Pirellula sp. SH-Sr6A: one gene and its partner. The protein of the gene in region 1 binds, or shares a complex with, the protein of each later gene. Links are inferred from orthologs where the notes say so. Each region holds a gene or a part of one and is shown in the gene's direction. Other genes may lie near its edges.

Region 1 (12,679 bases):
TTCGTCCCCTGGTAGATCACAACACCTCCCCACTGACAACCGCCTTTATGACGCCCGTTGATCATGCGGGCTGCAAAACGGGTATCACTGCCGGGGAGCGAGCTGAAACCATTCGAAGACTTGCCAGCGAGAGTTCGAAGCCTTCCGATTTCGTAAAACCCGGACACGTTTATCCACTCCTGGCAATGGAAGGTGGCGTATTGCGACGAGCCGGTCATACGGAGGCAGCAGTGGATCTGGCGCGCATGGCAGGCTTAACGCCGGCGGGGGTATTGTGCGAGATTTTGAATCACGAAGGGGATAGAGCGACGCGAGATGAGCTGTTGGACCTCGCCGAGAAGTACGGGTTGGAAATCATCACCGTGGAGCAGATTATCTCGCATCGACGTATCAGCGAGAAATTGGTGAACAGGACGGCCAAGGCCAAATTGCCTACTCGCTACGGACTGTTCGACATCATCGTCTACGGGGTGCAGTTTGAATCGCAGGAACCGGTGGCGCTCGTGATGGGTGATCTCAGCGTCCCCGGGGAAAAAGCACCCTTGGTCCGGATGCATAGCAGTTGCTTCACCGGCGATCTGGTCGCGTCCCTCCGATGCGACTGCGGCGATCAACTCCAACAAGCGTTGGAAGCGATCGCGCGCGAGGGGCGAGGTGTTTTGGTCTATTTGCCACAAGAAGGACGGGGTATTGGTCTTGCTCAAAAAATCAAAGCCTATGCGCTCCAAGAAGAAGGCTTGGATACCGTCGAAGCCAATCACAAACTTGGCTTCAAAGCAGACATGCGGGATTACGGTATTGGCATCCAAATTCTGAAGGATCTCGGATTGCACGAAATTCGGCTCCTCACCAATAATCCCAAGAAAAAGGAAGCCTTCAACCTGCGTGGATTTGACCTTTCGGTTGTCGATCAAGTGCCGATTATTCCGGAGATCAATGAGCATAACGCCGCTTACCTCGCGACCAAGCGCGACAAGATGGGTCACAAGCTTCCTTGATGGGAATGCCAGCATTCCTGAATTCCCCGTCATGACCTTGACCTAGCTCGCGCGATCTCGTTATGAACCGGAGTGAATCTGCGCCGATGGGATGGATCCCATGGGACGCGAACTATTCTTGCGAATAGGAATGATCGATCGATGGACCGAACCGCGCTGGACACCATTTTGTTCAAATCCAATTCATGCCCGTCTCGTCAACGGCGCAGTCGCAGCCCACTCGTAGTTTGCTCGCTGCTAATTCTCGTTGGTTTCGTGGGCTGTCAATCGTGGTTCGGCCGAAAGAAAAATGATGAAAACTCCCATTTCATCAAAGAAACCAAACGGATCAAACAGTTATTGAAGGATCCAGAGCGCCCCCGATTGATCGGGGAGGTCGCCGGCATCACAGGCTTGGTCATCCACCAGTACGATGCCTATGGATTGGTCACCGGGCTCAATAACACCGGGGGATCGGTCAAACCCGGCGCGGCCCGCGACATGATGTTGAAAGAAATGCGCATCCGAGAGACCGCATCTCCCGAAGCGACTCTCGATGCGCTTTGGACCGCCCTCGTAAAAGTTCGAGGTTATGGAAACCCCGGGGATCGCGACAATCAAGTCATCGACGTCAGCATCGAATGTTCGACCGAATGCAACGCCAGCGACTTGACTGGCGGTTTCCTTTTGGAAGCTCGCCTGCGCGAGATGGTGAACGTCGGCGGCAAAATTCGCGAGAGCGATGACAAGGCGGTCGCGCAAGGCGAACTTGTGATTCTCCCGGCAGCGTATACCAAGAGGGATCGCGAACCACTGCGCGCGGTGATTGTGGGGGGTGGACGACTGTTGCAACCCAGACGTTTGGGACTCCAGGTACGGCCTGACTTCAAGCATGTGATGGTGACGAAGTCCATAGAAGAAGCGATCAACAAGCGATTCTACTTTCACGAAGCTTCGCGACAGCGTTTGATGGCAGAAGGAAAAAATGATGCACAGGTCGCGTTGACGACGATGCCGAAATACCGATTCGATGCTTCGCACTTCGCATCGGTTTTGCTCGCGACCGGATTCAATGAAAGCGAAGAGGAACGCAAAGAGCGTCTGGAGGGATGCAAAAAACTGGTCCGCGATCGTACAACCGTTCGGCGCGCTGCAGCAGAACTGGAATCGCTCGGAACCCCTGAAGCGATCGATGTTCTCGTCGACACCCTATCCTCCGTCGACACCGAGATTCGATTCTATACGGCTTATTCACTCGCTTACCTCGACCGAAAGGAATCGGTTCCAGTCCTCGCCGAAATTGCGAGAAAAGAAGTTGCGTTCCGACCGCTCTGCCTCGTGGGATTGGCCATGAACGAGCAGGACAGCGCCCGCGAGGCATTGGAAAAATTGCTTCAAGAATCCGAACCCGAGTTGAGATACGGTGCGTTCTGGGCTCTGCGTCAACGGGATGAGTCCGATGCGCTCGTACAGGGCGAACGTTTGAATGATCGCGTTTCCATGTCCTTGATCGCCAGCCAAACACCTCTTATCGCCATTTCGCTGCAAACCAAGCAAGAGATTGTTTGCTTTGGGAGCACGTCACCCGTGACCCTAACCTCCACATTGAACCCTACTCCCTTTGTGACTTTGACACCCGTCTCTGGTAACCAACTGCTGGTCACTCGCAAATCATCGTCCGACGTCATTCGATCTGTTGTCGACGCCGATACGGTCTCGTTGTTGCGTGCACTCGGTGCTGCGAATGCTTCTTATAACGACCTTGTGCAGACCATATCGCAACTGTCGGAGAAGAAATGCATCAGCATCCCCGTTGCTTTCAATCCACGTCCTATGGCGGGTCGTATCTACAAGCGCGATGGTGAATCCGAAATTACAGAAGAAAGGCCCGTGGAAGTGGACGCGAGCTCGCGGCAGAACGAGACCAAATCCTGGTGGACTGTCTCCAATTGGTTTCGCGGCGAAGCAGTTACCCCACAGCGATCGTCATCGGAATCTGGAATCGATCTTGATGTCTCGGCCAAGGAACAGGAAATAGAATCCGTCGAGGCGCTTCCAACTGGAGTATCCCCTACGGTCTCCACTTCGTCGAATGCATCGACGGCGCTTCCTGAGATCGACTGGGACGCATTGAACTAACGGCTGCACCATCCCAACCTCACCTAATCCTCACCCTAAACCTCACCACTTTTTGATTCGGATCCATCGGACTCTTTCATGCTCAAAGCCCTCGAACTGGTAGGCTTCAAGAGTTTTGCCGACAAAACGCGGTTCGAGTTCCCCGACGGGATCACCGTAGTCGTCGGTCCGAACGGATCTGGAAAATCCAACGTCGTCGATGCAGTAAAGTGGGTGCTCGGTGCCCAGAGCGCCAAAGCGCTCCGTGGTGCAGACATGGCGGATGTGATCTTTAAAGGTTCCGCGGAGGGGGGACGCAAACCGGCGAACAGCGCCGAGGTCGTGCTTGTTCTCGACAATACGTCTCGCATCTTTCATCACGACTCCGAAGAAGTGCATGTGAGCCGAAGGGTTTTTCGCAGCGGCGAAGGGGAGTACGCGATCAACGGCCAGCCTTGTCGGCTGAAAGATGTCAAAGATCTCTTTCGGGGCACTGGTGTCGGCGTCGATGCTTACAGTCTCATCGAACAGGGGAAGGTTGATCGCCTGCTGCAAGCCTCCGCGAAAGATCGACGCGGAATTTTCGAAGAGGCTGCCGGCATTTCTCGGTTCAAAGCCAAAAAGGTGGAAGCCGAACGTCGAATGCAACGCGTCGATCAAAACCTGGTTCGGCTGGGGGACATCGTCGACGAAGTTGGAAAGCGATTGCAAACCCTCAAGAGCCAGGCGACCAAGGCGCAGCGGTATCGAGAAATCACCCATCAACTTACAACACAACGATGGAATCTTGGTTGGATCGAGTCTCGCCTGCTGGAACACCAACGCAACGCTCTGGAAATTCAACGGACGGAGGCGATCACCTCCAAAGAAGAATGTTTGGTGAAATGGAAAGAGCTGGAAGAGTCTGCAGCTCGAGAGAAAAACCTACTGGATGCACTGCAGTCGGAGCTTGTCTCCTTTCAGAATGCGTATCTAAACGCAGAAAAAGAAGCGATCGCAGCGGAAAGCGGATACAAAACAGCCATCGCCCGCTCGGAAGAGTTGGAGATCGAACGATCGCTCATTCAAGAACGTTTGATCGCATTGCAAGAGCGAGCTTCCTCGTCCGTAGAAGAAACCCAAACGCGACAACGCGAAATCGAGTCGATCCAACAAGAACAGATAGACGCAATTCAGCTGCTTTCGAATCGTGAAGCGGATCTGGATGAAGTTCGCCGCGAGCTCGAGCAGTTGAACCAATCGATCGACTCCGATACGGCCACGTATAACGAGACGCAAACGACCATTCACACGTTGCGTTCCAAAATCGTCAGTTTTCAGTACCACATCGAGCAGCTGCAAAACTCGATCGAAACCTGGCGAGGTCAGGAGTCGCAGTTACGATTGGAATGGGAACGTCAAGAAAAGGAATCCACTCAACTATCGCAAGAGATAGAACAGGCCAGGGTGCGAGCGGCGACGGCTAGAGAGGGGCGATCCCAAGCAGAACAATCGCTCGAACAAGGGCGGAAGAAGCTGTTCGAAAATCAAGAACAACTCGCCGCGATGCAAGGCAAATTGCACGGGGTACGAGAACGATTGTCGGTTCTTGCGCAATTGGAAGACCAATTCGCAGGAGATGGCCGGGGTGGACAACAATTGTTGCGACTCGCACGTGCGAACCAAGACCTCGACTTGAAAGATGGTGAGTCTAGCGTCTCGATGATGTCGAACCCGTGGCATTCGGTGCGGGGACTTGTTGCGGATATTCTTTCGAGCGAAATGCACCTGGCCCCCTTGATCGACGTGGCGCTCGGGCACCTCGCGGATGCGATCGTTTTGAGCAACGGTCAAATTGTCGACTGGATCCATGAAGGCGCCCTCTCCGTCGATGGCCGCGTGACCTTGCTCCGACTGGATCGTCTCCCCAACCGACGAACAGGGGAGAAGATACAGCTCGATGGACTGCGAGGAATCATCGGGCGAGCTGATCGGCTAACCCAGTATGCTCCCGAGTACGAACCGCTCATCCGAGCTTTGCTCGGAACGACATGGTTCGTGGATTCTTTGGCGACCGCCTTGGAACTCAGCCACTTTCGCGGAGCCGGATTGCGATTCGTGACCGCGGAATGCCAATTGGTCGATTCGGATGGAAGCATTACGATCGGGTCGTTGCAAGCGGGCTTAGGATTGATCTCCCGACGGACAGAAATGCAGATGGCGCGCGAAGAGATCCTGCATCTCGAATCGGAGCTCGAGCAAGCGACTCAGGCGATGGTAAACCTTCAAGAAAGCTTGGCTCGCGAAGAACAAGCCTTGAAGCAATTAGCGGGGCAAGAGAGGGAGGCTTCGCAAGAGCTTTCGCGTGTCGAAGTTCTGTCGGAGTCCAATCAAGAGCGACGATCGAACCTTCTGAAAAGAATCGACGAGATCCTATCTCAGATCGCAAACGGTGATGAACGCATTCTCGATGCAGAGAACCAGTCTCAGGAGGCGGATGCAGAATGCCAACACAGCGAATTGGCACGCGAAGAGATCGATGTTCGTCTGCACTCATGGAGGGAGAAGAGAACGGAGCTTCAGTCCAAACTAAAGCTTCAAGAGTCGCTAGCGAATGAACAAAAGATCCAAGTGGCTCGATTGGAACAAAGGCTCGACGGATTGAAGCTCACGCTGGATCAACTCGTATTGGACGCATCGGAGAGAGAAAAGAATGTGAGCCAGGCCAGCCTGTCCCTCGCGCAAATCGACCAGCGTATCCAAGAATCCAAACAGCATGCCGCCCGCTGCCTGGAGGCGATGGGCGAACTGCGAGCGACCGCCACCAACCTAGAAGCCCAGCGCATTGCGCAGCTGGCGAAGATCGACGAACAGAACAATGCGGCCGGACAAGCTTCACGCCAGTTTGAGCAAATGCGACGTCAACTGGATAAGAATGAAGACAAGTTAGCACAGATCACCCAAAACTTGCAGCAAATCGACTCCCAAGTTGCACAGCTTCGCGAGCACTACGCCGCAGAATATCAAATCCACTTGCCTCAGGATTTGCTGGAACTCGAGCTGCATACCGAAGACGAACGTCTTTCTGAAGAAACGGCTGCACAACTCCAATCGATCGCTGCAGTCTCCAATACGCATGAGTTGCAACAACTCAAACAGAAAACGGAATCGGAAATTGCATGGCTCCGATCCGAAATCGCGTCGACCGGGAGTGTCAACATGGAGGCGCTCGCAGAGCTCGATGCATTGCAATCGAGGTACGATCGCCTCGCCGGTCACCAAAGCGACTTGATCGAAGCGAAGAATGGATTGCTGCGGACTATGACGAAAATCGACGAAGATTCTCGTCACTTGTTCGTCGAGACGCTGCAAGCGATTCGCAAAAATTTCCAAGACCTGTATCGGCGTTCTTTCGGCGGTGGCTTCGCCGACATTCTTCTGGAAAACGAAAACGATCCGGATAGCGGTATCGAGATCATTGCAACGCCCCCGGGCAAGACGACGCTTAGCAATTCGCTTCTGAGCGGTGGCGAAAAAGCTCTCACAGCAGTCGCATTGATCATGGCATTCTTTCAATATCGTCCGAGCCCGTTTTGTATTCTCGATGAAGTCGATGCGCCTTTCGACGAAGCCAATATTGGTCGTTTTGTGACGGTTCTCAGAGAGTTTCTCTCGACTACCAAGTTCATCGTCGTGACGCATAGCAAGAAAACAATGACGGCAGCCAACATGATCTATGGTGTTACCATGCAGGAAAGCGGGGTTTCGCGACAGGTCTCCGTTCGCTTCGAAGAAGTCAACGAGAAAGGGGAGATCCTCACCAAAGACCGAAAGCTCGCTGCTTAGAACGTGTTTTGAAATTGCCTTGAATTGAAAAAATCGCTACGGCTCAGGAAGCGAAAAAGTTTCCCGGACTACAAGGAGCCGTAGCGATCATGAGTGGAATGGATTATCCAAGTTGCCTATCCGACAAGCAATGGCAGTTGATTCAAAAAGTATTACCCCCTGCCAATCAGCGTGGACGAAAACGGATCGATCGGAGGCGAATCATCAATGCCATTCTGTATGTCTGCCGCACAGGGTGCCAGTGGCGATTTCTTCCCAAAGAGTTTCCGCACTGGAATACAGTCTACGGGGTATTTCGCCAGTGGAAGCTTGACGGGGTTTGGCTGGCTATCCATGAACTACTCCGTAGCGAGGTTCGAAAAGCGACAGGCAAAAAAGCAGCACCTACGGTTGGAATCATCGACAGCCAATCGATCAGGACGGCCGAGGGTGGTGAAACCCGTGGATACGACGCCGGAAAGAAGATCACAGGTCGCAAGCGACATATCCTCGTTGATACACTGGGGATGCTCTTGATGGTCGTTGTCCACAGCGCTGAAATCCAGGACTATGATGGAGGATCGATTGTTATGCAGGGTATCCGCAGCCTCTATCGAAAAATCAAGATCGTGTTCGCCGATGGCGCTTACGGGAAGGGTGGCCTTCCACAGCTACTGAAAGAGCAGGAAGGACTTCAGTTGCAAACAGTGCTGCGACCGATAGCCGCAAAAGGTTTCCAAGTACTACCAAAACGATGGATCGTCGAGCGCACATTCGCGTGGATCAATCGACGGCGACGCCTAAGCAAAGATTACGAACGACTTGCAGACACGAGTGAAACCATGATCTACATCTCCATGATCGATTTAATGTCTCGCCGGTTAGCAAAAATGTAGGAAAGGCAATTTCAAAACACGTTCTTAGTTCCGAGTCGCTCTAGGAACTTTATCTCGAGGGTGGTGGATCGAACGATGGATAGGATTGCCCTGGATGATTTTCTCAAAGTGGAGTTGCGCGTAGGGCGTGTGCTCGATGCGGCCATCTTCGAAGGTGCACGGAAGCCGGCCTTGCTCATCCGTATCGATTTTGGCCACGAGATTGGCATCAAGAAGTCGAGTGCTCAAATCACTTCCCTCTACAAGCCGGAAGACCTCATCGGCAAGCTGATTGTCGCCGTGGTGAACTTACCCGCGATGCAGATCGGCTCGCATATGTCCGAGTGCCTCGTGACAGGTTTTCACAACTCGCACGGGGAGGTTGCGTTATGCGTACCCGACAAAGAAGTTCCGCTGGGGACCAAACTCCTCTAGATCTCTCCCTATGACGGAACATGTCAGAAGACGAAGACCACCGCATCCCTCAACGTCCAGTTCTCCAGCAGTTTCAATTCCGCATTTCGCAAGTTTTGCTTTGGACGGCAGCCGTCGCGGCTTTCGCCGCCTGCTACAAGAACTACCCGACCGCATTCTACATCGCGATCGCACTGTGCATTCTCAGTCTACCGCTCGTGCCGTTTGGTTTCATGCTTGCCATTCTCCTCTTTAGCCCCGAAGAGGGAAAGCAATTGAAGGTGAGCCCCAAGCTGTTGCAGAAGGTCTCGCTCGCGTGGCTGCTGGGAGTATTGCTCATTACGGCCACGTGCGTATTGATCATCGAGGGTATGTTTCGAATGCAATGACGGAGGCCTACTGGTGTTGAACTAGAAGCACCCGAGGTTGAGCGATGCCTACTAGGATCGGCCGGGCCAACGATCCCACCACGTACGAAACTGTTGCCACTGTTGGTCGAGGAATCCAAGTTGGCTTGCGCTGAGCGCGTCGCTTTCTTGAAGCTGCAATGTGTATTCGGGGTTCCCTGCCAGGACCATGAGGCGTTTGTAATAGAGAACCAAATCAGGACCTTCATCGAAGGTAGAAAGCACCTTCAAAGCATCGCTGAGTTCGAAAGCCCATTGCTTGGCCTGCGAGTCTCCCTGGACGGCCCGTTCACAAAGCTCGACCAATCGGAGTACTTCGCGTGGTATGGCGTTCCCCACACCGGTGATCGCCCCTGCGGCTCCGCAGTAGAGGAACCCGTGTACGACTTGGGTATCCACGCCGACCATGAGGGAGAGATCGGGATCACCGCTCGTGATATGCTCGGCCGCATAGTCCAATGAAGCCGCACCGCCAAACTCTTTGAAGCCGACCAAGTTCTTATGTTTTTGTCGCAATTGAAAGAACAAGTCCGCTTTGGTTTGGTATCCGTAGTAGGGGCTGTTGTAAATCACCGAAGGAAGGTCGGGTGCGGCGGCGAGGATCTTCGAGAAGTGCTGGTACTGGGCTGCTGGCGAGGTGCCGCGAGACAGAACGCGGGGAATGACCATCAACCCCTTGGCTCCCACCTTTTGACCGTGAGCTGCGTGGTCGACCGCCAGGCTCGTATTTTGAGCACCGGTTCCCACGACGACGGGAACTCCCGCCTCCGCCAAGCGTTTCACACCTTCTTGGCGTTGAGATTCGGTCAGAAGGGGCCAATCCCCCATGGAACCGCAGTAAATGACGGCTTTCATCCCTATTTGGATCAGTTCCTGTCCCTTGCGAACCAAGGCATCGTAGTCTGGAGTTCGATCCGATTTGCAGGGAGTCATCAAGGCGGGCATACAGCCGCGGAAGAAATGGTCTTTTCGTGTCATGGGACTTTGGTCAGTGCAAATCGGTGAGCAACGGGAACTGAAAACGAGAAGACGAAAGTCTAGTCGCGATCGATGAATTTGTGCACTCTATTTAAGGAACTTGATACATGCCGGCGCGGGGGCTTCGATACGGAATCGAGTCGACTGAAGCGTTCCCTTCTCTGGATCGATTCGAAAAGAAACGATGTCGTTGGATTGTTGATTTTCCGCCAAGAGGAATTGTCCATCCGGCGAGAGGCGAAAGTTCCGTGGCGTTTTACCCAGGGTCGGTGTGTGACCTGTCGAAGCCAGCTTGCCCGTCGACGGATCGATCTGAAAGGAAGCGATGGTGTTGTGCCCACGATTGCTGCCGTAGAGAAATTTCCCTGACGGATGCACCAAGATTTCTGCGGTGGAATAGCCTGGATCGGATACTCCCGGGGGGAGTGTCGTCACGGTCTCGAGATGTGTAGATGGCCGACTTCCGTCCCAAAGAAAACTGGAGATCGTCATGTCGAGCTCGTTGATGACATAAAGGATCCGCTCGGTTGGATCGAACGTGAGATGCCGCGGACCGGCTCCTGGTGCTAGGACCAAGTCGAGGTCGGGACGAGGCTTGAAAAGGCGCATCGCTCGGTCAGGCTCGTAGACCACGACTCGGTCCATCCCAAGATCGGCAACGAGAAGATAGGATCCGTTTTTGGTCCACACGCTGCAATGCGCATGGGGGCTGGATTGTCGAGAAGGGTCCTTTCCTGTTCCTGAATGCTCAATGCGCTGCAACATCGGTCCGACGGCACCGGACGAATCAAGGGGATAAACGACTATGCTCCCTTTCCCGTAGTTGGCTACCACCGCGAACTCCGCACGAGGATCGATGGAAATGTGGCAGGCAGTATCGAGCGGGATGGGTTGCTGATTGACCAAGCGAAGAGCATCTGGTTGAAGGTCATGGAGTTTCTCGATGTCCCAACGAAAGGCGGCGACGACACCAGGAGCCCCTTGTTCGGGTGGTACCGCGCTCCCCACGGCATAAAGAATCTCCTGTTGAGGATGCCGAGCAAAGAAGTTAGGACGGGCCAAAGAACCGACGGCAATCGGTACATCCATCGATCCGTCCGAGTGAAGGCGGCTGGCGTAGATACTTTCCCCGTAACCTCCGATGAAGAAGGGTTCACCGTTCTGAGCCATAGCATTCGGTAAAAATAGAGGGAAGGGAGAAGAGCAGATCGCCAGGGCGAACCACGCGGTCAGCAGTCGTAGAATCATGATCGAATGTTTGGGGGCAAGGCCATCATTGAGAAAAGTCGAAGCGTCTCGATTATAGGTGCCGTTCGCTGTAACGTGGTTCCTCGCAAGCCCTACGACAGATTTTCGCAGTGCGTACGTCGGAGTTTTAAGGTAAAAGGTAGTATGATTTTATCGAGGATGATGCAGTCTCCGCGGGCGTTTACTTGGGTACCCGCCCTATCCATTTTTGTCGCAATCGTTCTGGCTGCGGCGGTCGGATTGCTTGGACTGGCTCGGGATCTTCAGTCCATTCGCCATTCCATTTTTGACGCCGAAATCAATCAAGCCCGGTCGCATGTGGAGCGGACCGTAGGGCGTATCGAGTCCGATCTATTGGAAGGCTTATCGATGGCTGCCTATCAGCTCGAGAAAAAGCCTCGATGGTTAGTCGATCATTGGCGGCGAACGATTCCGGGGAAGCCGGATCGACTTTACGCAGCAATTGTGGACGCCGAAGGATTGATTCTGGCGCATAGTGACTATCTGGACGTCGAGAATCCAAAACACGATCGATTGCCGGAAGGCTGGGAGAAGAAAGCAATCGAAGGATATGGACCAGGGGTTCGGCAGATATCGGACGGCCCCCTCTCGCATCGAGGCGATGCGTTGGATATCAGTGCCCAAATCATTTATCAAAATCAAACCATGGGCTCTTATCACACAGGATTGGATTTGACGTGGCTCAATCGTCGCGTGTGGGATGGGCAGCGTGAAGCGATTCAAGTTTGGTCGATCGTAATCACAGCTATCGGAGCAATTGTTTTAGGGTCTTCCATTTTGCTCTTTCGGTTGGGGGTGCGAGCTAAGAGGATGGAGCAAGCGCTCGATCAAGCCGAGACACGGCGATTGGCAGGGCTCAGTCGCTTGATTGTTGGAATGGCTCACGAATTGCGGAATCCGCTGAACGCCGTGCGATTGAATTTGTTTACATCGCAAAAGGTTTTTGCGGGCACCGCGCACATCTCCTCGGAGGAAGCGGCTGTGATGATCGAAGAATCCGTTCGAGAGGTCGAGCGAGTCGATGATTTGATCGGCCAACTACTGGGGTATGCACGCGTGAATACGCAGGCGAAGGGGGAATGCAATGTTCACGACGAAATCTATTCGATATTGCAATTTCTAAAACAGTTGCACGAGAAGGAAGGTGTCGAGATCTCGTATCAGAACCCATCGCCCGAGACACATATTGCGATCGATGCGCGACTCTTTCGTCAGGTTCTACTCAACCTGCTCAACAACGCTCGCGAGGCGATCGGCAAATCGGGGCGGATTGAAATTCTCGTCGATGCGGCCGGTCCGCGCGTAACCATTCGGGTGCAAGACAGCGGGCCAGGAATTGCGGCGGACCAGTTCGAACAAATTTTTGAGCCCTTTTACACCACACGAGATGACGGAGTCGGCATGGGGTTAGCGGTGGTCAATAGTATTGTGGAAGGGGCCGATGGAAGCATCCAGTGCCGTCGCAGCACCGCCTTGGGCGGCATGGATTTTGTGATCTCACTTCCAGTCGTTCGTTGCAATGAGGAAACCAGCGATGTCCAGTAAGCAAACCATCCTAGTGGTGGAAGATCAGGCTAGCGAACGCGAAGCCATGACTCGACTTTTACGGACCGAGGGCTACAACGTTTTAGCTGCCGCGGGTGTCGCGGAAGCCAAAGCGCACCTATCCCAAGCGGTCGATTTGGTAATCACCGATCTGCGACTGGGCCGACTATCGGGGCTGGATCTGCTTCAATACTGGCATGAGAGCCGGCCTTCGACACCCATCATTGTCGTGACCGCATACGGCGATGTGGATACTGCCGTCGCTGCGATGAAGATGGGGGCCATCGATTAC
Region 2 (11,337 bases), 1.2 Mb from region 1 along the record:
GGTTTGCTATGGCAATCGGCGCTGAACCAGTTCCCGTAACGGTCTTGGGTCATGCCGAACGGATTGACTTGCCCCTGGCTATAAAGCTCGATACGACTTCCATCGAGGCGGAATCGAAAGATATTTCCCGATGTCATGCTCACACGGTGGCCATCGCGACCGGCCACATTGGATTGGTTATTGAAACCATGGCATGCGTAGATCCAGCCATCCCTTCCATCGCGAAGCGAGTTCACCATCCCGTGCGTATCGCGGCTCGTGTCGAACGGCCCGTAAAGGATCTTTCGATCATCGCATACGCCATCGCCATCGGTGTCTCGCAGATACCAAAGGTTGGGAATGGAAAAGCAGATGACGCCATCGTCGACAGGCAAAATCCCAATGGGAATATTCAGCTCTGAAGCGAACAATCGCTTGGTCTCAAACGCACCATCGCGGTCCGAATCCTCTAAGACCACGATCGAATCGCTCGCCGGCTCCCCCTCTTTGACCGGAAAAGGGTAGTGTTTCGTCTGAGTAACCCAAAGTCTCCCCTTGGCGTCAAATGCCATATTCAGAGGTTTCGAAATATCGGGCTCGGAAGCGATCAAATCGACGACGAACCCCTCGGGTACGTGAAACCCTGCTTGTTCCTCGGCCGGAGTTCGGTGTGGAGTGGAACGAATCGTAAGCCCAAACTCAGGCAGAGGCGTCGCGGGCTCAGCGGGTACAAAGCGGTCCGCCGCGTGGGCGGTGGAGAGGAGACCTGCGAGGAACCAAGCACAGAATCGAATATTTGCTGTCATTGCAGAGGGGGTGACTAGGAAAGATGGAGAGGGAGAGGCGATTCAGCAAACCTGGCAGGTTAGCGAAATGGTTTTCGCTACTTCCACGGGCTTGCGGGTGCTAATTGTAACCAAAATTCGAAGAATGCCTAAAGACAGCTCGTCTGCACCTTGCATCCTCCCCCCGAGATTCTGTATTCAGCAACAGAAGTATTCCCCACCCGAGCGCCTTACAGGGAGATTGTCATGAAGCCACTTTTCCAAATCGCAGCCACCGCTTCGCTGTCAATCGCATTGATTAGCACCACCTATGCACAAATGGGAGGGGGGCCTGGCAACGATCCCGCTCCGGCGTTTAGCGAGCCCAAATTTGAGGACCGGGTTTTCGAATCAGGCGGTCCGCGCGCTCGAGAGGCCAAAAACGGATCGGTAATTCTGTCGGTCAAGATCGAGGGGAACAAATCGGTATCGGAAAACGCGATCCTCGCCGTCATGCAATCGAGGCAGGACCGGGTATTTGACACGGAGACCTTTCAACGCGACATCGCCGCCCTTTATCGCACCGGGTTGTTCAAGAGAATTGAACCCTACTTCACCGAAGAGTCCGGTGGAGTGCACATGAAGCTGATCGTTCAAGAACGACCGATCATCAAATCCGTACTCTTCACAGGCAATCAGAGCGTCGACGACGCCGCCTTGATCAAGCATGCAGGGATCGCCAAAGGAGAGCCGCTCGACCCCATCGCGATCAATTCGGCACGCACCAACCTGATCGAGTACTACCAAGACAAAGGGATGAACCAAGTCGATATCCAAGTGGTATCCGGTTTGCTTCCAGGCGAACGGGACGTGGAGTTCGTCATCAATGAAGGGCCCATCGAACGTTTCAATTCCATCGGCTTCGCAGGAAACAAAGACTTTAGCAGCGAGCTTCTCAAAGCAAAGATCTCATCCAAGGATGCGCGGGGCGGACTGACCAAATGGATGTTCAATCGCGCGTCGGATCTGAAGATTGAAAACGACCGCCAAACATTGACCGCATATTACCGACGGCTCGGCTACTTTGACGCACGTGTGGATGTTCGAAAGGAATACGACAACAGTGGAAAATGGGTCGATCTCACCTTCGTGATCTACGAAGGGGTTCGATACAAGATTCGCTCGGTGGCCATCAGCGGTACGAAGCGTTACCAACCCTCAGAATTGATGCCCTACATGTCAGCGAAGCAAGGAGAGCCCTTTCAGCTGGACAACAAAGCCGCTGATGAACGATTCATCCGCGATCTGTATGGGACGCAGGGACATTACTTTTGCGATGTCGTCGGCGAGCTTGTCTATCAGCTGAATAACGAAGTCGACATCATCTACAACGTAGGTGAAGGTGATATCTATCGTATTAGCGATGTGCGGGTGCATATCGAAGGCGATTACACCAAGGAACGCGTCGTTCTTCATCCACTCGCGAATGTTCGGCCGGGCAGCATCATCAACAGCAAAGGTGTCGAGGATGCTACACGTCGCCTTCGATTCTCCTCGATCTTCAACAACGATCCCTCGCAAGGCATCGTGCCGACGATCAAGGTAGAACCCCCCGAAGACGTTGACTTAGACAAATAAGCACCGCCTGCCCAAGCACTGATTGCCATTCCCTTTCGACGAATCACCGGACCGCACTCCAAAGCGTTAACCATGCTTCCATATCATTCTTCTCGATCCGCAAAAATGCCGTCATGGCAGCGACTGTTGCGATGGTCGATTGCTGGCATCGTCGGAATCTCTAGTGCCACGCCCCTCCTCGCTCAGTCCCCCGCTCCTGGCTATGGCAATTATCCGGTTCCCTCCACTGGGAACTACGGTGCACCACCTGGTTTCGGGCAAAACCCCGGTGCACCTGTCGGCTCGCCCTACACAACGCTCCCCAACGGAGTGGTGGCCCCAGTTCCAACCACGACCGCTTATCCAGCTCCCATTCCTCAACAATCCTACTCTCCGCAGACGGGATTCATCCCCGCCGACAACAATCGTTTTAACCAGCCTCTCTCCGCCCCAGGCCCCATGAATCAGCCACTGCCACCGCTGAACCAGCCTTGGCAACTCGAACCGAATACTACTTTTCTGCAAGGAGCTCCCTTTGGTTACAACCCTTCTATTCGTGATGTACCTGTGGACGTTTATGTCCAGGAGGGGCAAACCGGCCGATTCTCCCTCGGTGGATCGGTAAACAGTGACTTGGGCGTTGCAGCCCAGATCATCCTCGAGGAGCGCAACTTTGACATTCGAGCTTGGCCAAACTCCCGTACGGGGTTTTTCAATGGTGCCTTTCGCGGTGCCGGTCAAAACTTTCGTGTTGAGCTGATGCCGGGTAACAACGTGCAACGCTATACCGTGAACTGGACAGAGCCGAATTTGTTTGGGTATTCCCCCTTCAGCCTTTCGGTGGGGGGATTCTATTTCACTCGATTCTTCCAGGATTGGTCCGAGCAAAGACTCGGTGGCCGAGTTGGTCTCGGTTATGAAATCTCCCCCGATCTCTCTCTAACGACGGAACTGACCGGACAAGATGTCAAGATATTCGATCCAGCCGTCAATACGGTTCCTGCGCTCAATCGAGTTCTCGGTAGCAACGATTTGTACACGGGGCGTGTTCGTCTGACGCATAGCACTCGCGATAGCCCTTTCATGCCGACAGAAGGTCATCTCTTTGAGATGATTTACGATCAGAACTTCGGTGAATTCGACTTCCCGCGAGGGCAAGTCAACTGGAGCAAGTACTTTCTGGTTCGAGAGCGCCCCGACCGAACGGGACGTCATACGTTCACGTCCGCCGTTCGCTTGGGCTTCTCTGGCTCCGACACCCCTGTTTTCGAGAACTTTTTCGCAGGGGGTTACTCGACGCTCCGCGGGTTTGATTTCCGTGGGGCAGGACCTGTTGAGCAAGGCGTACAGCTCGGGGGTCGTTTTCAGTTCTTAGGCTCCTTTGAATACATGTTCCCCATCACTGCGGATGACATGCTGCGCATGGTTACCTTTGTGGATTACGGGACGATTGAACAAGACATCGAGTTGGACTGGGATAACTTCCGGGTTGCACCTGGGGTTGGATTCCGAGTGGCTGTCCCCGCCTTGGGACCCGCTCCTCTCGCGTTCGATTTCGCGGTACCGGTGGCTTATGCCGACTCGGACTCGCGACAAGTCTTTTCGTTCTCGATGGGCATGACTCGGTAACGACTGCAAAGGACCGGAGAGATAGCACGGTGTTCGGAATCGACTTGCCAGCCTACCACGGACCGATCGATTTGCTCCTCTATCTCATCCGGCGGGAAGAGCTCCCGCTGGAGGAAATCTCTCTGTCCCGCATTACTGCTCAGTACCTTGACTATGTTTCGATCCTGCAAGAACTCGATCTCGATGAAGTCGGTGAATTCATCGACATTACGAGCCAATTGATCGAGATGAAGGCCAAGGCTGTCTTACCGAACGACGAAGAAGAGGCGCCGCAAATTCTGTCGATGCAGGAGACCGGTGATGGCGTCGAAAACCTGGTCGATCGCCTGGTTCAATACAAGCGGTTTCGAGACGTGGCGAGTTTGCTCGACGAACAAAGTCGCCAATGGCAATTGCGATTCCCGCGGCTTGCGAACGACTTACCGCCCAGACGATTGGATGCCGCAGACGTTCCGATCGCAAAGGTCGAGGTGTGGGATCTGGTCAGCGCGTTCGGTCGAATACTCAAAGCAAAACAGAAAGCCCCGGAGCACAAACTAACCTACGACAACACGCCCATCCATGTTTACATGGAACGGATCCATGGTTTGGTCCGGGATCATGGTGAGGTCGAATTGCAAAATCTGTTCGATCTGGGCATGCACAAAAGCGGGTTGGTTGCCATGTTCCTTGCGACGCTCGAGTTGACGCGCCACCACGGGCTTTTGGCGCAACAACGAGACGCCGACACCCCATTGCTGCTGGTAGCGGGACCAACCTTTGAGGAGGTCCTGCAAGTCGCTGCGGTCGATAACTTGGAGGCCGAAGCAGTTGCCAACTCCAACATGCCTGTCATGCCTCGCTAGGCGACGAACTCCTCTTCTCCATCGCTGCCCGGTCGCTGCAATTGGCCTGCTTCCTCGAGACCGCGAACGATATCGACAATCTTTTGCTGAACCGATTCGACATCGCTGAGCTTGACGCGACCAAGGAACCCGATTTCCTCCTTGAGGATCTCTGCTGCTCTCTGCGACATGTTCTTCATGACCTTCTCCTGGAGCTGCGGGCTCGCTCCCTTGAGGGCCATCGCCCATTGATTGGTCTCGACGTTCTTGAGCAAGGTCTGAATATCTTTGTCGGCCAACTTCTGAATGTCTTCGAAGACGAACATCAATCGTCGGATCTCTTCCACCAGTTCCGGACTGTCCTTGGAGAGGTTCTCCAAGACCATGCGTTCGGTCGCCCGATCTGTGACGTTGAGGATTTCGGCCACCGCAGGCACCCCCCCGGCTTTTTGGAATGACTGGTTCATAACCATAGACATTCGAAACTCGAGGGCACGTTCGATGTCCGCGATCGCTTCGGGACTCGTCTGCCCCATTTGAGCGATGCGACGGATGACAGCCAATTGCTTCTGCTGAGGCAACCCGTTCAATATTCCCGCCCCGGTTGCAGCGGGGACGTGGCAGATCACCACCGCGATCGTTTGCGGGTGCTCGTCCATGATAAAGGTGAGAATGTTTTGCGGATCCGCCTTTTGCAGGAATGCAAACGGCAGGGATTCGATGGTCTGCTGCAAGACGGCCAGCATGTCGGCAGCATCTTTGCCGAACGCCTTCCTCACCAGCGTTTTCGCCCGTTCCAATCCGCCGCACGCATGAATCAAAGAGCTCGGGGCACCACCAAAAAATTCGGCGATTACTTCTTCCTGCACTTGGCCCGGAATATCGTCGATCTGAGCAATGGCGAGCGAGACGGCCTCCACGTATTTGGATGGCATCTTCGACAACAGCATGGCTGCATCGTCTTCCTCAAGTGCCATGAGGAGAACCGCGGCTTTTTGAATACCCTCTTCGGCGAGTTGCACAGGTGAGGACTTTAGCATGTGGCTCAAGATGCTTGGAAGGTGGAACGCAAACGCTTTGCGGACCATCGACCCTTCTTCGCCATCCTGAAGTCAAGAAAGGTCGGCCCATCTCCTCGATTCGGCCGATCCCATTGCAACCTGCACAGTTTGTCTCGTTGGACTCAAATCCGTTAAGAAACGCGTGACCATGGCAATCGACAGTACCCCCACTGCCCATTGTTTTCGTCCACTCCGATCTCCAGCCAGTCGAGCCTATCCCCTATCTTGGAATACAACTCGGAGAGCAACTCTCGACCGATCCATTCCGCAATCTCTTCTGCGGTGGTATTCACGATCGGGAGCAGAATGCAATCTTCAGCGGGGAAAACCCACCGCTTGGCTCGAAAGCGGACGACGACCTCGTCCCCGTCTTCCTGGACGGAGATCATGGAGTGCCGTGTCGGTAGCAGCATATGGTGATCCAGTCGCTTCACGATTTTGGCCAGCGTGTCGCGAAACGCGATGAAGTCGATGACATAGCGGTTTTCGTCGAGCTTACCCTGAACCTCGCCTCGCAATCCATAATTGTGACCATGCAGACATTCGCAAATGTCGCCGGCAAAAGTGATGAAGTGCGCGGAGGAAAAGACCAGTTGCTCTTTCTGCAAGAGGACTCGAAAGGTTCCGCTGTGACCGCTGCTCATAATGCTGCTCTCGGGTGATTCGTGGGAATGTCGTAAGGTGCCGTTCCGGACTTAGTAGCCACCAGGAGTTGAGAAGTCACTGTAGCTGTTGAACTCCTCATGCCGCTCCGGTGCCTTATTAAGGAACCGCGTAAAGTCCTTTTCCCAGATCAGCTCGACATCACCCACCGGACCGTTTCGCTGCTTGGCGATGATAATCTCTGCCTGGCCTGCGTACTGTTCGGCATCTTCACCGCGATGGTAATACCCTTCGCGGTGCACAAACATGACGACGTCCGCGTCTTGCTCGATCGCACCCGACTCCCGCAGATGGCTTAGCTTGGGTTTGTGATCCTTGCTCTCTTCTGATTGACGGTTGAGCTGGGACAAACAGAGGATGGGCACGTGTTGTTCCCGGGCTAACATCTTGAGGCGACGCGCGATTTTGGCGACTTGCTCTTGCCGCGGATCCTTCGGGTTATCCGGTTCGATGAGCTGCAGGTAGTCGATGACGATAAGCCCTAGCTTGCGACCCCCGGTCTTGCGAAGCTCTTGCTGGGTGATCCGTCGGGCGACAGCCGCGATTTCGCTCACCGTTCGGCTCGGTGCATCGTCGATATAGAGAGGGGATGTTGCGATTTTGGCCGCGCTGGAAATAAGTCTCTTTTGATCGTCCTGCGAAATCGTCCCGACCCGCAGCCGCGAACCGTTCACTTTGGCAACCGAGCAAAGCAAACGATCGACCAACTCGACCGCCGCCATTTCCAAACTAACAAAGAGGGTCGGCGCATTGTCCTTCATGGCGACTTGCTCTGCGATGTTCATCGCAAAGGCCGTCTTACCCATTGCAGGGCGAGCAGCCAAGATGATCAGCTCCCCATCGTGGAGTCCACCTGTCATCTGATCGAAGTCCGTGAAGTGGGTCATAACCCCGGTGTTCAGCTGATGCCCCTGCATCCGCATATCGATCCGGTTCATGGCCGTGCGCAACACTTCGCTCACAGGCGCGGCGGAGTTGGCGTTTCGCTCGTCCTGGATTTGAAAAATCCTCTGCTCCGCCTGCGATACCAGTTCTTTTGCGTCAAAGGTCTCATCGTACGCATCTTTGAGGATGGACGTCGATGCGTCGATCAATCGTCGTAGCGTCGCCTTGGTCCGGACGATCTCGGCATAGTAGATCGCGTGGGCCGCGTTCGGAACGCTGTTGGCCAGTTTGGCCAAATAGGCAGCCCCGCCCACGAGCTCAAAGTCCCCGGCGGCCTTCAGTTCATTGACGAGCAGCGTGACGTCCATCTTCCGCCCGGCCTCGAACAAACCGATCATCGCTGCATAGAGTTTCCGATTCGCGTCGTCGTAAAAATCGTCCGCACGAAGAACCAACGTAAGATCATTGGTCAAATCGGGATTGAGGATCAAGCTCCCCAAAACACCCATTTCGGCAGCCAAATCGAAAGGAGGCGAACGATCGAGGATGTGGGGCTGATCCTGGGGGGGACCACCTTTGCCGCCATCGTTGCGGTTCCTTTTTTGCGGCGATGTCATCTTCATATGCTTGCGAAAAGAGGGAACAATCCATCGTTGCCGAGAGAGAAAGGCTGGCATTCTAGCGAAACGGGGTAGAATCGCGAAGGTGAACTAGATTTAGTAGGATCGCGACGGGACAATGCCTACATAAAGCGGCTTGACCCCGACTCGGTCGATTCCCCCTTTCAATGCGGTCGCTTCCTCTCCAAACCCTCGTGCCGGCATGATCTATTTGGACAACAACGCGACCAGCTTTTTGGCCCCCGCCATCGCGGAGCGGATGCGCGTCCTATCCTTGGAGAGGATTGCCAATCCCAGCAGCCAGCATGCGGCCGGTAGGCGGGCTCGATCGCTCGTCGAAGCGGCTCGCGATCGAATCCTCGCAGGATTAGGCGCTCGGACGGCTGGGATGGGAGCAGACCAACTGCTCTTCACCAGCGGAGGAACAGAAGCCAATAACCTTGCATTGTTCGGGTTGAGCGAGCTTCGCCCCGGTCGGATCCTCGTCTCCGCCATCGAGCACCCGAGCGTCTTGGGGGCGGCCGATCGCCTGCGACAGCTTGGACGGAGCACCGAAACGATCCCAGTAACCAGGGAAGGTCTCGTCGATTTGGAGGCGCTCCGCCGAATGCTGACGGCCGATTCTTCATCTCCCGTGTCCGTGGTATCGGTGATGGCCGCGAACAACGAAACCGGCGTCCTCCAACCTATCGAATCCGTCGCTGCGCTGTGCCAAGAGCATCGAGTTTTGTTCCATTGCGATGCCGTGCAAATGCTCGGCAAGGTCCCCATCTGCTTTGAAGCCTGGAAGGCAGATGCGATGACCGTCACCGCTCACAAGATCCATGGCCCGGTCGGAATCGGGGGCTTGATCCTGCGGCACGGAATCCAAATCGCACCTCAAATGTTCGGTGGATTTCAGCAATTGGGGCTTCGCCCAGGTACCGAAGCTCCCATCCTATGCGATGCGTTTGCGGCGACAGTCGAAGAGGCTCTCAGCGTGGGCGCTCGCGCGGAAAAGTTGAGCATGCTTCGAGATCGGTTGGAGGCTGGTATCGTTCGAAGCATCGAGGAGTCCGTCGTGGTGGGGCGCGAGGCAAAACGATTGCCTCACACGTTGAGCGTTTCGTTTCCCGGAGTGGATCGCCAGGCCTTGCAAGTGGCTCTCGATCTCAAAGGAATCGCATGCAGCACCGGCTCCGCCTGCGCGAGCGGATCGAGCCAACCATCGCATGTCCTGCAAGCCATGCACCTTCCTGATCAGGTTGTCAAAGGAGGTATTCGATTCAGCGTTTCCACGGAGAATACCAAAGCGGAAATCGACCGTACCATCGAAGTTCTCGTGGATGTTGTCGCATCGCTTCGGAAACAGACCACCGCGAAGTGGAGATTTGGCGCGTAAACGATCAGGCTCGCGTGGGCGAACAAAACGCGACCAATTGTTCAGCAAACCAATCAGGCGACTCCATCGGAGTCAAGTGAGCACTGTGGGGATCGATTCGATACGGAGCCCCATCGATCCGAGATGCGATGCGCTGCAAAGCATCGGGAGGTGTGATCGGGTCTTCCTGCCCTGCGATGCAAAGAACGGGGCACGGCCAGCGGGAAAGTTCCTCCATCGAATCGGGGCGATTGGCCATCGCCATCAGTGCCCAAGCGACCGTAGACGGACGGGTGGAAAACATCATTCCTCGAATGGATTCCACCAAATCGGGGCGCGTTGCAAAACTACGAGACGACAGAAGTTTTTGCAACATCGGCGCAACGGTTGGTTCTGTCCCTTCGCGAAGTGCCTTCGAAGCGGTTTCTCGCCGGATTTTCTGAGCCTCTGCATCGTCGGCGTTCCCGCGAGTATTGGTCAGAACGACACGTTCGACTTGGTCGCCAAACATCGCCATATAGCGCATGGCGACGTAGCCTCCCATGGAAAGTCCGCAAACGATCGGTGCGGTTTCCGCGGCGATCCGTTGCACGAGAGCGTGCGCGTCGCTTGCCAAGTCCGCCAGCTCGAAGCCGAATCGCTCCTCGGCGGATTCGCCGAACCCCCGGAGATCGGGAGCGATACAGAGAAATCGGTCTTGGATGCGTTCGATGAGCGGGATCCACATTCGGCTATCGAGCGGGTAGCCATGAAGCAAAAGGATCGGCGTGCCTCCCCCTGCGATTCGAACTCGAAGGCGTCGGCACGCGCCAGAGGAAGAAGAAATGTCCATCCATTCGTCGTGTATCATCGCAAGCGGTTCCCGGGTTCGAGCGTTCAAAAAAGTGGTCGGAAATGAGTTTTCTTTTCCGCTGTTCGTTCCCCCGGATTATACTCCCAGTAGTCTTCTCGTCTTCGAGACGCGGTCGCTCGCCGCTGTGCAAACTTTTCCCCATCCGTCCAGGACTCGATCAAGCGTGAAATCGATGGTTTTTCGTTGCTTTTTGTTAGTGGCGATGGTCGCAACCGCCTGGATGCACGCAACCGCCTCCGCTCAGGAAGTTCTCGCCTCCGTCCCAAAGCCACTTCCCCCCCGGAAACTGGCCGAAGGGGTTATGACGGTTGTTCCGCCGGATGAGAATGCCACCGACACAATCGCAGGAACATTCGACCTGGACTTCGTCGAAAAGCACCCGGAGTTGGCTTGGACGGCCCCCGAGTTTCCTGAGAACAAGCCCTTCTTCGCATCGGCCGCCGAAACACTTCTCGAGAAATCTCGAAACATCACCTTCCGGCACGACGTTTGGTACCTGGAGTTTTCGTTCAAGCCGGTTCGCGTCATCCTCGTCGATATTCCCGGCGCCAATGGCGTCCTGCAACGCAAAGTAGCTTGGTACATGGTCTACTCCGTCCGATATCCAGGTCGCGATTTGCGGGCCGATATGGATGAGAGCAGCGAAATCCCTGGGTCCCCTGCCACGGTCAAATCGCAGGCCGTCCGCTTTCTGCCTCGCTTCACGCTGGTGAGCAAGGAACGGAATTTCGCCATGGACGCTCAAATCCTTCCCACTGCAAAAGCAGCCATCGAGACCAAAGAGCGAGTGGGCAAGCCATTGCTTGATCACATCCAGATGGCGCAGCAGGAAATCAAGCAGTCCGATTCCCCAGACGACGCCGTGTGGGGTGTGGCAATATGGACCGACATTGACCCTCGCGTCGACTTTTTTGCAGTGGACGTTCGCGGTTTGTCGAATGCCTTCAAAATGAAGACAGATTCCAGCGGAGAGATGCGTTATGAGCGAAAGACGCTCCGTATCTACCACTGGCGTGCGGGAGATGGAATCGAAGAGTACAAGGACTTGATTCGCCTTGGGATTCCTGCGTTCGAAGACCCTG

Evidence for each region.
Region 2: the proteins of smc (region 1) and VN12_RS03630 are in contact, whole or in part, in a crystal structure (PDB 3ZGX), measured with the Bacillus subtilis proteins. The link is inferred for Pirellula sp. SH-Sr6A from one-to-one orthologs.

Annotation. Positions count from the first base shown.
Region 1 is NZ_CP011272.1:2,175,439-2,188,117, forward strand. What follows is about bases 2,852-7,120. They hold smc (chromosome segregation protein SMC), read left to right. Parts: upstream 2,852-3,194; coding sequence 3,195-6,920; downstream 6,921-7,120. Other genes in these bases: VN12_RS08605 (flagellar basal body P-ring protein FlgI), read left to right, coding at 2,852-3,116; VN12_RS08615 (IS5 family transposase), read left to right, coding at 7,010-7,120. Also shown: ribA (GTP cyclohydrolase II), read left to right, coding at 1-998; more of VN12_RS08605, read left to right, coding at 1,140-2,851; more of VN12_RS08615, read left to right, coding at 7,121-7,795; VN12_RS08620 (tRNA-binding protein), read left to right, coding at 7,871-8,209; VN12_RS08625 (hypothetical protein), read left to right, coding at 8,230-8,577; VN12_RS08630 (dihydrodipicolinate synthase family protein), read right to left, coding at 8,629-9,573; VN12_RS08635 (lactonase family protein), read right to left, coding at 9,661-10,821; VN12_RS08640 (sensor histidine kinase), read left to right, coding at 10,966-12,387; VN12_RS08645 (sigma-54-dependent transcriptional regulator), read left to right, coding at 12,377-12,679. UniProt on the Bacillus subtilis protein: Required for chromosome condensation and partitioning.
Region 2 is NZ_CP011272.1:988,381-999,717, forward strand. Bases 3,000-5,926 are described here. They hold VN12_RS03630 (segregation and condensation protein A), read left to right. Parts: upstream 3,000-4,018; coding sequence 4,019-4,834; downstream 4,835-5,926. Other genes in these bases: VN12_RS03625 (outer membrane protein assembly factor), read left to right, coding at 3,000-3,989; fliG (flagellar motor switch protein FliG), read right to left, coding at 4,831-5,853. Outside these bases: VN12_RS03615 (PVC-type heme-binding CxxCH protein), read right to left, coding at 1-785; VN12_RS03620 (outer membrane protein assembly factor), read left to right, coding at 1,011-2,381; more of VN12_RS03625, read left to right, coding at 2,487-2,999; VN12_RS03640 (6-pyruvoyl trahydropterin synthase family protein), read right to left, coding at 6,006-6,518; dnaB (replicative DNA helicase), read right to left, coding at 6,570-8,039; VN12_RS03650 (cysteine desulfurase family protein), read left to right, coding at 8,245-9,423; VN12_RS03655 (alpha/beta fold hydrolase), read right to left, coding at 9,428-10,252; VN12_RS03660 (hypothetical protein), read left to right, coding at 10,428-11,337. UniProt on the Bacillus subtilis protein: Participates in chromosomal partition during cell division. May act via the formation of a condensin-like complex containing Smc and ScpB that pull DNA away from mid-cell into both cell halves.